Regions from separate parts of the Streptomyces sp. NBC_00250 genome, predicted to be linked through region 2. Evidence: riboswitches for the same ligand, from Rfam matches in the RefSeq annotation. Region 2 holds a riboswitch; each other region holds the start of a gene.

Region 1 (4,711 bases), 290 kb from region 2:
CCTGGGCGAAGTCCAGGGTGACTTCGGCGAGGGCGAGCTGGTCCTCGGTGAGGGTGGTCACGGCGCTCATCCCATCGTCGGGATGGTGAAGCTCGCGCCCTCCTTGACCCCGGAGGGCCAGCGCGAGGTGACGGTCTTGGTCCGGGTGTAGAAGCGGATGGCGTCGGGGCCGTGCTGGTTCAGGTCGCCGAAGCCGGAGCGCTTCCAGCCGCCGAAGCTGTGGTACGCCACGGGGACCGGGATGGGGACGTTGACGCCGACCATGCCGGTGTCGACACGGCGGGTGAAATCGCGGGCCGTGTCGCCGTCGCGGGTGAAGATCGCCACCCCGTTGCCGTAGGGGTGCTCGCTGGGCAGCCGCAGGGCCTCCTCGTAGTCGGCGGCGCGTACGACGCCCAGCACCGGGCCGAAGATCTCCTCCTGGTAGATCCGCATCGAGGGGGTGACCCGGTCGAAGAGCGAGGCGCCCGCGAAGAAGCCGTTCTCATGGCCGGGGAGGCTGAACCCCCGTCCGTCCACGACGAGTTCCGCGCCTTCGTCGACACCGATACCGACGTAGCGGTTGACGCGGTCCAGGGCGTCTCGGCTGACGAGCGGCCCGAAGTCGGCGTCCGGGTCGTCGGAGGTGCCGATGCGCAGGCCCGCGATGCGGTCCTTCAGCTTCGCGACCAGTGCGTCGGCGGTCTCCTCGCCCACGGGTACGGCGACGGAGATCGCCATGCAGCGCTCGCCGGCAGACCCGTAGCCGGCGCCGATCAGCGCGTCGGCGGCCTGGTCGAGGTCGGCGTCCGGCATCACGATCATGTGGTTCTTGGCACCGCCGAAGCACTGCGCGCGCTTGCCGTGCGCGGCGGCGGTGGCGTAGATGTGCGCGGCGATCGGCGTGGAGCCGACGAAGCCGATGGCCTGGACGCGGGGGTCTTCGAGGAGGGTGTCGACGGCTTCCTCGCCGCCGTTGACGACGTTGAACACGCCGGGCGGGAGTCCGGCCTCCAGGAAGAGCTCGGCGAGCCTCAGGGGTACGGAGGGATCGCGCTCGGACGGCTTGAGGATGAACGCGTTCCCGCAGGCCAGGGCGAGTGCGGCCTTCCACAGCGGGATCATCGCCGGGAAGTTGAAGGGAGTGATCCCGGCGACGACGCCCAGCGGGCTGCGGAGCGAGTGCACGTCGATGCCGGTGCCGGCGTTGTCGGTGAACTCGCCCTTGAGGAGGTGCGGGATTCCCGCAGCGAACTCGACCACTTCCAGGCCGCGTTGCAGGTCGCCGTGGGCGTCGGCGACGGTCTTGCCGTGTTCCGCGGAGAGCAGTCGCGCGATGGACTCCCTTTCGCTTTCGACGAGTTGGAGGAAGCGCAGCAGCACGCGGGCGCGCCGTTGCGGATTCCACCGGCCCCACTCCCGCTGGGCCTCCTCGGCGTCGGCGATCGCCGCCTCGGTGTCGGCGCGCCCGGCCAGGGGCACTCTGGCCTGTGCCGCGCCGGTGTTGGGGTCGTACACGTCGGCGAAGAGACCGGACGTGCCGGTGGTGTGCTTTCCGCCGATGAAATGGGTGAGTTCGCGGACCATCGAAGCCTGCTCTCGTCAGGTGAGGATCCGAGGAAGGCGCGGCAAGGGGGCGCGGCACGACACCGATCGGGGTGCGCTTCGCGGGTCCGGCCGCGGGACAGGGGAAGGCCGGTCGCCTTCGTCGAGTCACGAACGCGGGGACAGGGCCTCGTCGTTCGGGTACTCCGCCGGATCACCTGGGCCGTGGTCACGTACCGGTGCCATGCGTGTCTGCTCCATCCTCGTGGACAACACGGAACACCCCACGGCCGGTATCCTGACTCCCGGATCAGCGCGCGCTCTCCGGCCTTCCCGACGGATGGTTGCCGTCAGTGGCCTCAACTGCTGGAAAGCACACTCCCCGGTCACAGTGGCGGGACCGCGCCGGATTCACACCGGCTTCCCTGCACCGCGGGCTTGTCACGAACATATAGTTGGACGTCCTAGTAAGTCCACCCCCCACTCCGGCAGGGCGGGCTGAAGGCGATCGCGCACCGGTACGGTCGGCTGCCATGACGGACGACATGCAGGACGACATGCAGGACGACATGACGATCGACTGGCGGGCGGATCGCATCGGAAGCGCGCTTCGGAGTGAGAACCCCACGGTTCTCAGGCGTCTCCACGCCGGATTCGCGGTCATCGGGGACGTCCAGTTCCTCCCCGGGTACTCCGTGCTTCTGACGGACGATCCGGCTGTTCAGCGGCTTTCGGAGCTTTCGAAGGCCCGGCGTCTCCGCTTCCTCTCCGACATGGACCACCTCGGCGAAGCCGTCGAGCGCGCATGCCGGCGCCTCGACCCCGCGTTCCGGCGCGTGAACCTGGAGATCCTCGGCAACACCGACGGTTTCCTGCACGCCCACGTCTGGCCCCGGTACGAGTGGGAGTCTGCCGATCTCGTGGGGATGCCGGTGTGGCTGTACCCGAGGGAGCGGTGGAGCGACGAGCGGTACGCGCTCGGCCCGCGGCACGACACTCTGCGCGCGGCGATCGGCGACGCACTCGACGGCCTCTCGGACTGAGATCCCCACCGGCTGAGGACGTGGGCTTTCGAGGTCTCACGCCCGGTCGTCGGCCACCCTGTACGGGACGAAGGTGCTGGTGTTCTCGTCGACGGCGAGCGGGCGGCCCAGCGGCGGGACCGCGCGCTGAGGACAGTCGAGGCGCTCGCAGAGCCGGCAGCCCATCCCGATCGGGGTGGCCGCCCCGGTGTTGTCGAGGTCGATGCCGTCCGAGTAGACGAGCCGGGACGCGTGGCGGATCTCGCAGCCGAGGCCGATGGCGAAGGTCTTGCCGGGCTCGCCCCAGCCGCCCCGGTGCCGGGTGACGGCGCGGGCCGTCCACAGGAAGCGCTGTCCGTCGGGCATGGCGGCGACCTGGACGTGGATCCGGCCGGGCGCGGCGAAGGCCTCGTACACGTTCCACAGCGGGCAGGTGCCGCCCGCGCGGGAGAAGTGGAATCCGGTCGCGGACTGCCGCTTGGACATGTTCCCCGCCCGGTCGACGCGGACGAAGGAGAAGGGGACCCCGCGCAGCCTGGGGCGCTGGAGGGTGCTCAGCCGGTGGCAGACCGTCTCGTAGCCGAGGCCGAAGTGGTCGATGAGCCGCTCGATGTCGTAGCGGAACGTCTCGGCAGCCGTGTGGAAGGCACGGTACGGGAGGATCAGCGCGGCCGCGAAGTAGTTGGCGATGCCGATCCGGGCCAAGCCGTGCGGGGTGGAGCCGACCGGGAAGTCCTCGGCGGCGAGCCGGTCGAGCTCGTCCCCGTACTCAAGGAGCGCCAGCTGCGTGGCCATCCGAAAGGCCTGCTGGCCGGGCCGCAGCCGTGCGGAGAGGTGGAGGACCCGCATGGATTCCTCGTAGTGGTGCAGCCGCTCGGACCCGGCCGCCGCGTCCCCGACAACCCGTACACCGTGCCGGTCCGCCAGCCTGCCGGAGAGGGCGCGGACGACCTCTCCGGGCCGGATCCCGATGCCGTGGGCCAGTTCCTCGGCGGCGAGGTCGGTGTCGTGGAGGTAGTTCTGGCGACGGTAGAAGAACTCGCGGATCTCCTCGTGCGGGGAGAGGGCGCCGCCGCGGTCGCCGTCCCGGCCGTCCGTCACCCCGGCCAGGCCCTCCGCGAGCCGCTGCCCACGGCGACCGAGGTCGAGGAGGACCTGGGCCACGGCCGGCATCCGGGCAGCCAGCTCGGCGAGATCGGAGGCGGAGACGCGGGCCTCGGCGACCTCGCCGGCCAGCGCCTCGCGCAGGTCCGCGACCAGCCGGCTGGTGTCGCGCTCCGAGAAGAAACCCGGATCGACGCCGAAGGCCTCGGTGAGCCGCAACAGGACGGGAACGGTCAGCGGGCGTGAGTCGTGCTCCATCTGGTTCAGGTAGCTGGGCGAGATGGCCAGGACCCGAGCCAGCTCGGCCTGGCTCATCCGCCGCTCCTCGCGCAGCCGCCGAAGCCGCGCACCCGCATACGTCTTGCTCACCCGACCCCCTCGACTCCCGCCCCACACTACGCCGGAATCCGTGTGGGACGGCCTTCGCAAACTTGGCAGATCCGCGCGAGAAGATGCGCAGAAGTTGGCAATCGTCCACGGTTGATGGCACCGAGTGTCATTGGGAGAGTCGTCCTGCGGCCCGCCGGTCCAGGCGGCGCAGGCGGTACCACCGGGCGCGATTCATGCCCTGATGTCGGTGATCCCGGCGGGTACAGGTCGGCGGTCAGGCGCGATTGCTCAGCTCGTTCCACAAGGGACGGCGGGCCGCACCCCAAACGACGGCACACAGTGCCAAGCCTTTGCACCTTTGACGTGCACGGCCCGCTCGAACGACTCATGGAGACGGTGACGGTCATGGCAGACACGAACACGACGGCAGCGGCGACGGCCGGGGCGAAGCTGGCCGCAGCCTGGGCGACGGACCCCCGCTGGGCCGGGATCGAGCGGACGTACACCGCGGAGGACGTGGTCCGGCTCTCCGGCAGCGTCCGCGAGGAGCACACCCTGGCCCGGCGCGGTGCCGAACGGCTCTGGCGGCAGCTCCACGAGCGGGACTACGTCCACGCGCTCGGCGCGCTCACCGGCGGCCAGGCCGTCCAGCAGGTGCGGGCCGGCCTCCAGGCGATCTACCTGTCGGGCTGGCAGGTCGCCGCCGATGCCAACCAGGCCGGACACACGTA
Region 2 (4,711 bases):
AGCGCCTCGGGGCCCTCGCAGGACGGAATCTCGGTACGCCAGCGGCCGCCACCGGGGAAGGTGTGCGGCGAGGCGTCGGCGGGGGACAAGGCCGGGACCCCGAGGCCCAGCGCGGCGAGCACGTGCTCGCCGGGCCGACGGGAGGTCGGGGAGTGAGCGTCGGTCACAGACAGTCCTTCACGTTCGAGATATCGGACATGGTTCGAAGTAATGGACACGGACTTTCCTCCACCGGGGCGCCTGGGCGCCGGGGGCCCACGGGATGGGCCGGGGCACCGGGGTGGGGCCCACGGGACACGGGATGATGCGGGGCGGCGTCCGGCCTCCGGATCGATCGCCCGCGGCCTACGGCCCCAGCGGCGCCTCGGCCGGGACGGCGAGGGCCTCGCCGTTCACCGGGCCCCCTGGGGTCGACGTCGCTCCCAGCCCTCGGACCACAGGTCGAATCGGGCCTGCTGCTGCGGGAACTCGGCCGCCGCGTCCACGTCGAGTTCGACACCGAGGCCGGGCGCCTCGGAGAGGTGGAAGCAGCCCGTCTCCGGGTCCACCCGCGGGGCGCCCTTGACCACCTTCTTGATCTCGGCGTCCGCGACGGCGAACGGGTCCGAGCCCGCGATGTGGTTCGCCTCGGCCTCGCCGAGATAGCCGAGGAGCGCGTCGGTGTGCCCGAGCATCCGGGTCTCGCCGACCCCGTTCAGGCCCTCGTCCGTGTGGAACAGGACGTAGGTCAGGTTGCGCCACGGCGTTGCGGCGACGTGCGTGCTGATTCCCGTGATCCGCACAGCGGTTGCCCCTTGCCGCTCGTTCGATATTTCGTCATGCATTCGAAATTCTGGCGCGACAGTAGGGAGACCGCACGAGGGGCGTCAAGAGGTCGGACCACCCGCGTACGCAGGCCGCCTCATGGGGGACGAAGGCCTCCGTGTCGACCGCGACGGGTCCGCGGAGTGCGGTCTCCGTCGGCACCCAGGCCCGCCGATGCTCGATCTGCGGCGGGCAGCAGTGGACGGCGCGGTCGACCAGGCGCGTAGATCGGTCGATAATGGACCCTATGTCCCAGAAATCCGCCAGGAAGCCGCATGAACCGTCGACCTTGACGGTCAAGGGGCGGGACATGCGCCTGCGCACCATCGGTTTCGTGGTTCTCGCCGCCCTGGCCATCTGGTTCATCGCGGCCAATACCGGTTCGGTCACCGTCAGGCTGTGGGTCCCGTCGGTCACGCTTCCGCTCTGGATCGTCCTCACCGTCACCCTCCTCGTGGGCGTCGTCCTCGGCCTGCTCATCGCCCGGCGCCGCGCACAACGGTGAGGCGGTGTGGTCGACGAGGTCGCGGACGCCCTGTTCACGGTGCGGTGTGGTCGACGAGGCCACGGACGCCCTGTTCACGGTCCGGCATGCGGTCAGAGGTGTGCAGTCCTCGTTCGCGCGCCTAAGGTGGCGGTGCAGCTGGTTCGCCCCGTCCGCCAGGCGGGAGGCGTCGTAAGAGGGAACCCGGTGAGAATCCGGGACTGCCCCGCAGCGGTGAGCGGGAACGACCGCCGTCATACGCACTGGGACCGGACAACGGTCCTGGGAAGCGACGGCCAGTAGGTGTCCTCCACGAGGAGGGCGTGCCCGTGAGTCCGAAGACCTGCCCGTTGCCCGCGCGTGGACGATTCCCGTGCGGCTTTCTCGGTGACCTCGTGGGCGGGTCGGCGTACACAGCGAGCGGCACGCGCGGGACCCTCCGCGACGTGGGCCGCCCGTTCTGTCGTCTCCTTCGCGTCCGCGTTCCGTCCCCGGGATGTTCTGGACACATCTCGCGAAGGAGAGTTCCGTGACACCGAAGCCCGCAGCCGCGGCAGCACGAGCCACCGTGTACGGGTACCCCCGTCAGGGGCAGAACCGTGAACTGAAGAAGGCCGTCGAGGGCTACTGGAAGGGCCGCGTCACCGCTGACGCCCTTCGTCGGACCGCGGCCGGCCTGCGCCGATCGAACTGGCAGCGGCTGACCGAGGCCGGCATCAACGAAGTGCCGACCGGTGACTTCTCGTACTACGACCACGTCCTGGACACCAGCGTCATGGTCGGCGCCGTCCCGGCTCGCCACCGCGCCGCCGTCGAGGCGGGCACCCTCGACGGGTACTTCGCGATGGCCCGCGGCACGCAGGACGTCGCCCCGCTGGAGATGACCAAGTGGTTCGACACCAACTACCACTACCTGGTCCCCGAGCTCGGCCCCGACACCACGTTCACCGCCGACTCCCGCAAGCAGGTCGCCGAGCTGAAGGAGGCCCTCGCCCTCGGGCACACCGCCCGCCCGGTCCTCGTCGGCCCCCTCACCTACCTACTGCTCGGCAAGCCCGCCCCCGGCGTGGCCGGGGACTTCGAGCCGCTGACCCTCCTCGACCGGCTGCTGCCGGTGTACGCCCAGGTGCTCGCCGACCTCCGCGCGGCCGGCGCCGAGTGGGTGCAACTGGACGAACCCGCCCTGGTCCAGGACCGCACCCCGGCCGAGCTGAACGCCGCCGCCCGCGCCTACCGCGACCTGGGTCGTGCCACCGACCGGCCCAGGCTGCTCGTCGCCTCGTACTTCGACCGGCTCGGCGACGCCCTCCCGGTACTCGCCGCAGCCCCCGTCGAAGGTCTCGCCCTCGACTTCACCGGGGCCGCCGCAGCGAACCTCGACGACCTCGCCACGGTCGGCGGGCTGCCCGGCAAGCGCCTGGTCGCGGGCGTGGTCAACGGCCGCAACATCTGGATCAACGACTACCGGAAGTCCCTGGCCACTCTCGGCACCCTGCTCGGGCTCGCCGACCAGGTCGACGTCGCCGCCTCCTGCTCGCTGCTCCACGTGCCGCTGGACGCGACCGCCGAACGGGACATCGACCCGCAGATCCGGCGCTGGCTGTCCTTCGCCCGCCAGAAGGCCACCGAGGTCTCCACCCTCGCCCGTGGACTCGCCCAGGGCACCGGCGTGATCACCGCCGAGCTGGCCGCCAACCGCGCCGGCCTCGCCTCCCGAGCCGGCTCCGCCCTCACCCACGACCCCGCGGTCCGCGCCCGTACCGCGGCCGTCACCGACGCGGACGGTCGGCGTTCCCAGCCGTATGCGGTGCGGGCCACCGCCCAGCGTGCCCTCCTGGGGCTTCCCGTGCTGCCGACCACCACCATCGGCTCGTTCCCGCAGACCGAGGAGCTCCGCGTGGCCCGCGCCGACCTGCGCGCCGGCCGGATCGACGCCGCCGCGTACGAGGAGCGGATCAAGGACGAGATCCGCGAGGTCCTCTCCTTCCAGGAGAAGACCGGCGTCGACGTGCTCGTGCACGGCGAGCCCGAACGCAACGACATGGTGCAGTACTTCGCCGAGCAGCTCACCGGCTATCTGGCCACCCAGCACGGCTGGGTCCAGTCGTACGGCACCCGCTACGTCCGGCCCCCGGTCCTGGCCGGGGACATCTCCCGCCCCGAACCGATGACCGTGCGATGGACGACGTACGCCCGGTCGCAGACCTCGAAGCCCGTCAAGGGCATGCTGACCGGCCCGGTGACCATGCTCGCCTGGTCCTTCGTACGCGACGACCAGCCGCTCGGGGAGACCGCCCGGCAGGTGGCACTCGCCCTGCGCGACGAGGTCGACGACCTTGAGGCGGCGGGCACATCGGTCATCCAGGTCGACGAACCGGCCCTGCGCGAGACGCTCCCGCTGCGCGCCGCCGACCATGCGGGCTACCTGGCCTGGGCGACCGAGTCCTTCCGCCTCACCACCAGCGGCGTCCGGCCGGACACCCAGATCCACACCCACATGTGCTACGCCGAGTTCGGCGACATCGTCCAGGCCATCGACGACCTCGACGCCGACGTCATCAGCCTGGAGGCGGCCCGCTCCCACATGCAGGTCGCCGACGAACTCGCCGAGCACGGCTACCCGCGCGAGGCCGGACCCGGCGTCTGGGACATCCACTCCCCGCGCGTCCCCAGCACCGAGGAGGCGGCCGCCCTCCTCCGCAAGGGACTCGAAGCCATCCCCGCCGAGCGCCTGTGGGTCAACCCCGACTGCGGCCTGAAGACCCGAGGTTGGCCCGAGACCAGGGCCTCGCTGGAGAACCTCGTCGCCGCCGCCCGTGAAGTCCGCGCGGACCTGGCCGATGCCGACGTGACCGCCTGATCCCGCGGGTCCGGGTCGGGCGCCCCGCGCGCCCGACCCGGATCGGCACGCCCCGCCCCGCCCCGGCACCACGGCCACAGGTCGCGGGCGCCCGGCTTCGTCGAGTTCGGGCGCCGACCCGTTGTCGAACTCACGTCACCGGTGCCTCGCTCGACCCTGTCCGCCGACATACGGTAGGCGTGGTCCTCCCCCGCGCTGTGCGCCGCAGCCGACAGACGCAGCCGCAGTCCCACCCCACGGCGAAGGAACCCTGACGCGACAGAGGAGTCCGCGATGGGAATGTACGAGGATGTCTTCCGCGCCAGCATGGAAGACCCGGAGAACTTCTGGCTCGACGCCGCCGGGGGCATCGACTGGGATGTCGTTCCCCGGAGAGCACTGGACTCCTCGGGCGCGCCCTTCTACCGCTGGTTTCCCGACGGGCGGCTCAACGTCTGCTTCAACGCGCTCGACCGGCACGTCGAAGCGGGCCGCGGCGACCAGCCCGCGCTCGTCTACGACTCCCCCGTCACCGACACCCGTCGGACCTACACCTACGCGCAGCTGCGGGACGAGGTGGCGGT
Region 3 (4,711 bases), 5.2 Mb from region 2:
ACGAACGAACCGAGGTTGACCGAGCCCAGGTTGCAGACCGCGGTCTCGCCGTCGTCCGTGACCTCCAGGATCTCCGTGCAGAGGTTGGAGGAGTGGACGGTGTGGCCGGGCTCGGCGGTCTGGTTGGCCGTCCGGTTCGAGGCGTCCTTGAAGGTCATCCAGCCGTTGCCGGTCTGGGCCAGGGTCCGCATCATCCGGCCGTACAGGTCGCGGGCCGGCATCGTCTTGCGGGCCAGGCCCGCCGCCTCGGCCTTGTGGTAGGCGGCGTCGAACTCCTCGCCCCACAGGTCGACAAGCTCGGGCACGTCCGCCGGGGAGAACAGCGACCAGTCGGCGTCGGCGTTGACCCGGCGCATGAACTCGTCCGGGATCCAGTGCGCCAGGTTCAGGTTGTGCGTACGGCGCTGGTCCTCGCCCGTGTTGTCGCGGAGCTCCAGGAACTCCTCGATGTCCGCGTGCCAGGTCTCCAGGTAGACGGCGGCGGCACCCTTGCGGCGGCCGCCCTGGTTCACGGCGGCGACGGAGGCGTCGAGCGTCTTCAGGAACGGCACGATGCCGTTGGAGTGCCCGTTGGTGCCGCGGATCAGCGAACCGCGGGCGCGGATGCGGGAGTACGAGAGGCCGATGCCGCCGGCGTGCTTCGAGAGGCGCGCCACCTGGTGGTAGCGGTCGTAGATGGAGTCCAGCTCGTCCTGGGGGGAGTCCAGGAGGTAGCAGGAGGACATCTGCGGGTGGCGGGTGCCGGAGTTGAACAGCGTGGGGGAGGACGGCAGGTAGTCCAGCCGGCTCATCAGGCTGTAGAGCGCCGTGACCTCGTCGAGCGCGCGGACGCTCTCGTCCTCCGCGAGACCGCAGGCCACCCGGAGCATGAAGTGCTGCGGGGTCTCGATCACCTTGCGGGTGATCGGGTGGCGCAGCAGGTAGCGCGAGTAGAGGGTGCGCAGACCGAAGTAGCCGAAGCGGTCGTCCGCGGCCGCGTCGATCGTCGTGTCGAGCCGGTCCGCGTGCAGCGCGACGAACTCGGCGGTGCGGTCGGCGATCAGGCCCTCGCGGTGACCGACGGCGACGGAGGCGGAGAACGAGAACGAGCCCTGCCCGGCCGCCTCGTCGGCGATCGTGATCGTCAGGAGCCGGGCGGCGAGCCGGGAGTACGCCGGGTCGTCGGCGATGAGACCCGCGGCCGCCTCGGTGGCCAGCTCGCGCAGCTCCGCCTCGTCCGCGACGGCGCTGCGGCCGCGGAGCGCGGCGGCGGCGACCTTGCCGGGGTCGGTGTCGGGGAGATCGGCGGTGAGGTCGGTCAGGGTCCGCAGCAGCACGGTCCCGGGGCCGTCGCTCTCGACCGCGGAAGCCTCGGCGGAAGCCGGATCGGCGGGCGCGATGGTCACGTGGGGGCTCTCCCTCGCTCGGCTCGGGGCCGCGGCGGGGGAAGGCGGGCAGGCGGGCATCCGTAACGCCGGACGCGTCGCTTCCACCGGCCCACTCCGCGAGGCCCGGACGTCATTGGCACCCGGAACGGACGGACCGGGCGCGCTGGCGGCAGGTCCTCGGACTCACCTCGTACGAATTCGTCGTATCCGTACGAAGCACACCGTTGCGGGACAGTTCCGGATTCGCGCCGGATTCCCCTGCGTCGACAGCGAGGATGAGCATACATGTGGGGGGCGTCGCTCGCCGAACCCCCCACATGTTGTGTCGCCCCCCCCGGCTCAGAACTCCAAGGCGTAGGTGCGCAGGCGGTGGTCGGGGATCGGCTCCCAGTCCCGGTCCGGGGTCCGGACGAAGCCCAGACGCTCGTAGATCCGGTGCGCGGAGACCATCGAGGCGTCCGTGGACAGCACGATGCGGCGGCACCCGGGAAGCGCCCGTGCCCGCTCGATACAGGCCCGTACGAGGGCCTCTCCGACGCCCCGGCCGCGGGCCTCCCGGGAGACCACGAGCATCCGGAACTCGGCCTCGCCCTCCACCGCGATGTCCGCCCAGGGAGTGGCGCCGGTGGCGAAGGTCACCCCGCCGAGGAGCCGCCCGTCGCCGTCCTCGGCGACGAGCACCTCGCTCTCGCGCGCCCGCCGTGCCGTGTCCCGCAGCACGTGCAGATACGAGTCCTCCGCGCCGTACTTCAGCAGTCCGTCGGTCAGATAGGTCCCCGCGGTGAGCTCACCGAGCGCTTCGTACTCCTCGGGCCGTACCGCCCTGATCGTGAAGTCCATGGGGGAAGTGTGCCTCCGGCCGGCCACTCGCCCCCAGTGCGTCTCAGCCGCCGGCCCCCACCGAGTTGTCGGGGGCGCCGTCACCGACCGGCGGCAGGTCGCCCCGCTCGACGGGCTGCCCGGTGCCGGCCTGCTTCGGCAGGACGGCGTCGAGCTCGGCCGCGTCGGCGTGGTGGGCGCGCTCGGCGGCGCCCTTGAGCGCCTTCCGGTCCATCGTGAGCGGGGCGGCGACCTCGACGCGCAGCCCCTTCTCGTTGCTCACGTACGCGTGCCGTTCGGCGGACCGCAGGTACCACCGGGCGCCGTCCCGGACACAGCTGTCCTGCTCGGCGGTGCTCGCGGCGCACTCCTTCGCCGAGAACGGGCGGCGCTCGGCGGAGACGGTGAGCCGGACGCCTTCCTTCGAGACGTACGCGACCTGGAAACCGTCGTCGCCGACGACCCCCGCCCCCATCGGGGCCGGCTCGAAGCCCTCGGCCTCGGTGACGTACACGTGGTCGGTGTCGGTCTGCGCCCAGCGGGCGCGGGCGTCCAGCTCGGCCGGGCCGGGCGTCGGGCGTTCGCCCGCCGTCTCGGTGCCGCAGCCGGTGACGGCGAGCGCGAGGGGGAGCAGGGCGAGCAGGGTGAGGCGTGGTCCGATCCGCATGTCCCGCATCCTCGCGCACGTACGGCGAAGGCCGCCATGCCTCCGGGGGAAGCAGGGCGGCCTTCGTCAGGTCGGGCGGTGGATCAGTGGGTCTCGGCGCCGACCTTCGGGAGCTTCGTGTCGACCCCGCGGTCGCCCGCGTCGGCCGTGTAGTCCTCCGGGGAGGTCTGGTCGACGCCCTCCGGAGCCTTGACGGCCTTGAGGACGAAGGTCAGGACGACCGTGACGACGACGTTGAGGACGAAGGCGGTGAGACCGATGTAGCCGATCTCGCCGATGCCCGGGATCTCCGCGGAGGAGCCGCCGAAGTGCTTCTGGGTCGGGCTCGCCACCCCGTAGGCGGCGACCGTGCCGTAGATCATGCCGACGGCCCAGCCGGCGAGCAGCGCCCAGCGGTGGAACCAGCGGGTGAACAGACCGCCGACGAGGGCCGGGAAGGTCTGCAGGATCCAGATGCCGCCGAGCAGCTGGAAGTTGATCGCGACCGTCTTGTCCATGGTGAGGACGAAGGCGAGCGCGCCGACCTTCACCAGGAGCGAGACCAGCTTGGAGACCTTGGTCTCCTGGGCCGGGGTGGCGTTCGGCTTGATGAAGTCCTTGTAGATGTTGCGGGTGAAGAGGTTGGCCGCGGCGATCGACATGATCGCGGCCGGGACGAGCGCGCCGATGCCGATCGCGGCGAACGCGACGCCCGCGAACCAGTCCGGGAACATCGTCTCGAAGAGCTGCGGGATGGCGAGCTGGCCGTTCTTCACCTGGATACCGGCGGCGATCGCCATGAAGCCGAGCAGCGCGAGCAGGCCCAGCATCAGCGAGTACAGCGGCAGGATCGTGGTGTTGCGGCGGATGACCTCACGGCTCCGGGACGACAGGGTCGCCGTGATGGAGTGCGGGTACATGAAGAGCGCGAGCGCCGAGCCGAGCGCGAGGGTCGCGTAGCCCCACTGGCCCATCTCGCCCGGCACCAGCGCGCCGCGCGGCTTGCCGGTCGCCGGGTTGGTCTGCGCGTACGCCTCGCCCGCCTTGGCGAAGATCTCGTCGAAGCCGCCCAGCTTGATCGGGATGTAGATGATCGCCACCGCGATGACGATGTAGATCAGGGTGTCCTTGACGAAGGCGATGAGCGCGGGGGCGCGCAGACCCGAGGAGTACGTGTACGCCGCGAGGACACCGAAGGCGATGAGCAGCGGCAGGTCCTTGATGAACCAGTGGGTGTTCTCGCCGCCGCCGACGCCCATCACGTCCAGGACGGCCTGGATGCCGACGAGCTGGAGCGCGATGTACGGCATGGTGGCGAGGATGCCGGTGACCGCCACCGCGAGGGAGAGGCCCTTGGAGTCCCAGCGGCCGCGCACGAAGTCCGAGGTGGTGACGTACCCGTGCTTGTGCGAGACCGACCAGAGGCGCGGCAGGAAGGTGAAGATCAGCGGGTAGACCAGGATCGTGTACGGGACGGCGAAGAAGCCCGCGGCGCCCGCCGCGTAGATGGCCGCCGGGACGGCGACGAAGGTGTACGCGGTGTAGAGGTCGCCGCCGAGCAGGAACCAGGTCACCCAGGTGCCGAACGAGCGCCCGCCCAGACCCCATTCGTCGAGGCTGTTCTCGTTCTCCGCCCTGCGCCAGCGCGAGGCGAGGAATCCCATGACCGTGACGGCCAGGAAGAAGAAGATGAAGACGGCGAGTGCCACGCCGTTGACGCCGTCCTTCATCGCGCGTCACCTCCCTTGCGGGCACGCTGGTCCAGCTGCCACAGCTTGTACGCGATCATGGTGAGTGCGGTGGAGATCAGCACCCAGAGCATCTGGTACCAGTAGAAGAACGGGATGCCCGCGAAGAGCGGTTCGGCCTTCGCGTACGA

Evidence for each region. Region 2 has a riboswitch for cobalamin ahead of metE (5-methyltetrahydropteroyltriglutamate--homocysteine S-methyltransferase). Riboswitches for the same ligand answer to the same signal wherever they lie in the genome.
Region 1: another riboswitch for cobalamin. It lies ahead of OG259_RS39590 (CoA-acylating methylmalonate-semialdehyde dehydrogenase); the one in region 2 lies ahead of metE (5-methyltetrahydropteroyltriglutamate--homocysteine S-methyltransferase).
Region 3: another riboswitch for cobalamin. It lies ahead of OG259_RS14460 (ribonucleoside-diphosphate reductase subunit alpha); the one in region 2 lies ahead of metE (5-methyltetrahydropteroyltriglutamate--homocysteine S-methyltransferase).

What each region holds. Positions count from the first base shown of each region.
Region 1 is NZ_CP108088.1:8,786,341-8,791,051, reverse strand. It holds gene OG259_RS39595 (acyl-CoA dehydrogenase family protein) at 1-70, opposite strand, end outside; gene OG259_RS39590 (CoA-acylating methylmalonate-semialdehyde dehydrogenase) at 67-1,566, opposite strand; cobalamin riboswitch at 1,796-1,974, opposite strand; gene OG259_RS39585 (diadenosine tetraphosphate hydrolase) at 2,094-2,567, shown strand; gene OG259_RS39580 (short-chain fatty acyl-CoA regulator family protein) at 2,604-4,019, opposite strand; gene aceA (isocitrate lyase) at 4,386-4,711, shown strand, end outside.
Region 2 is NZ_CP108088.1:8,497,490-8,502,200, reverse strand. It holds gene OG259_RS38320 (hypothetical protein) at 1-167, opposite strand, end outside; partial or broken gene OG259_RS41895 (mandelate racemase/muconate lactonizing enzyme family protein) at 393-590, opposite strand; partial or broken gene OG259_RS41890 (mandelate racemase/muconate lactonizing enzyme family protein) at 585-782, opposite strand; gene OG259_RS38310 (lipopolysaccharide assembly protein LapA domain-containing protein) at 1,115-1,309, shown strand; cobalamin riboswitch at 1,432-1,653, shown strand; gene metE (5-methyltetrahydropteroyltriglutamate--homocysteine S-methyltransferase) at 1,818-4,148, shown strand; gene OG259_RS38300 (propionyl-CoA synthetase) at 4,422-4,711, shown strand, end outside.
Region 3 is NZ_CP108088.1:3,264,645-3,269,355, reverse strand. It holds gene OG259_RS14460 (ribonucleoside-diphosphate reductase subunit alpha) at 1-1,385, opposite strand, end outside; cobalamin riboswitch at 1,519-1,654, opposite strand; gene OG259_RS14455 (GNAT family N-acetyltransferase) at 1,707-2,207, opposite strand; gene OG259_RS14450 (hypothetical protein) at 2,251-2,853, opposite strand; gene mctP (monocarboxylate uptake permease MctP) at 2,937-4,562, opposite strand; gene OG259_RS14440 (DUF3311 domain-containing protein) at 4,559-4,711, opposite strand, start outside.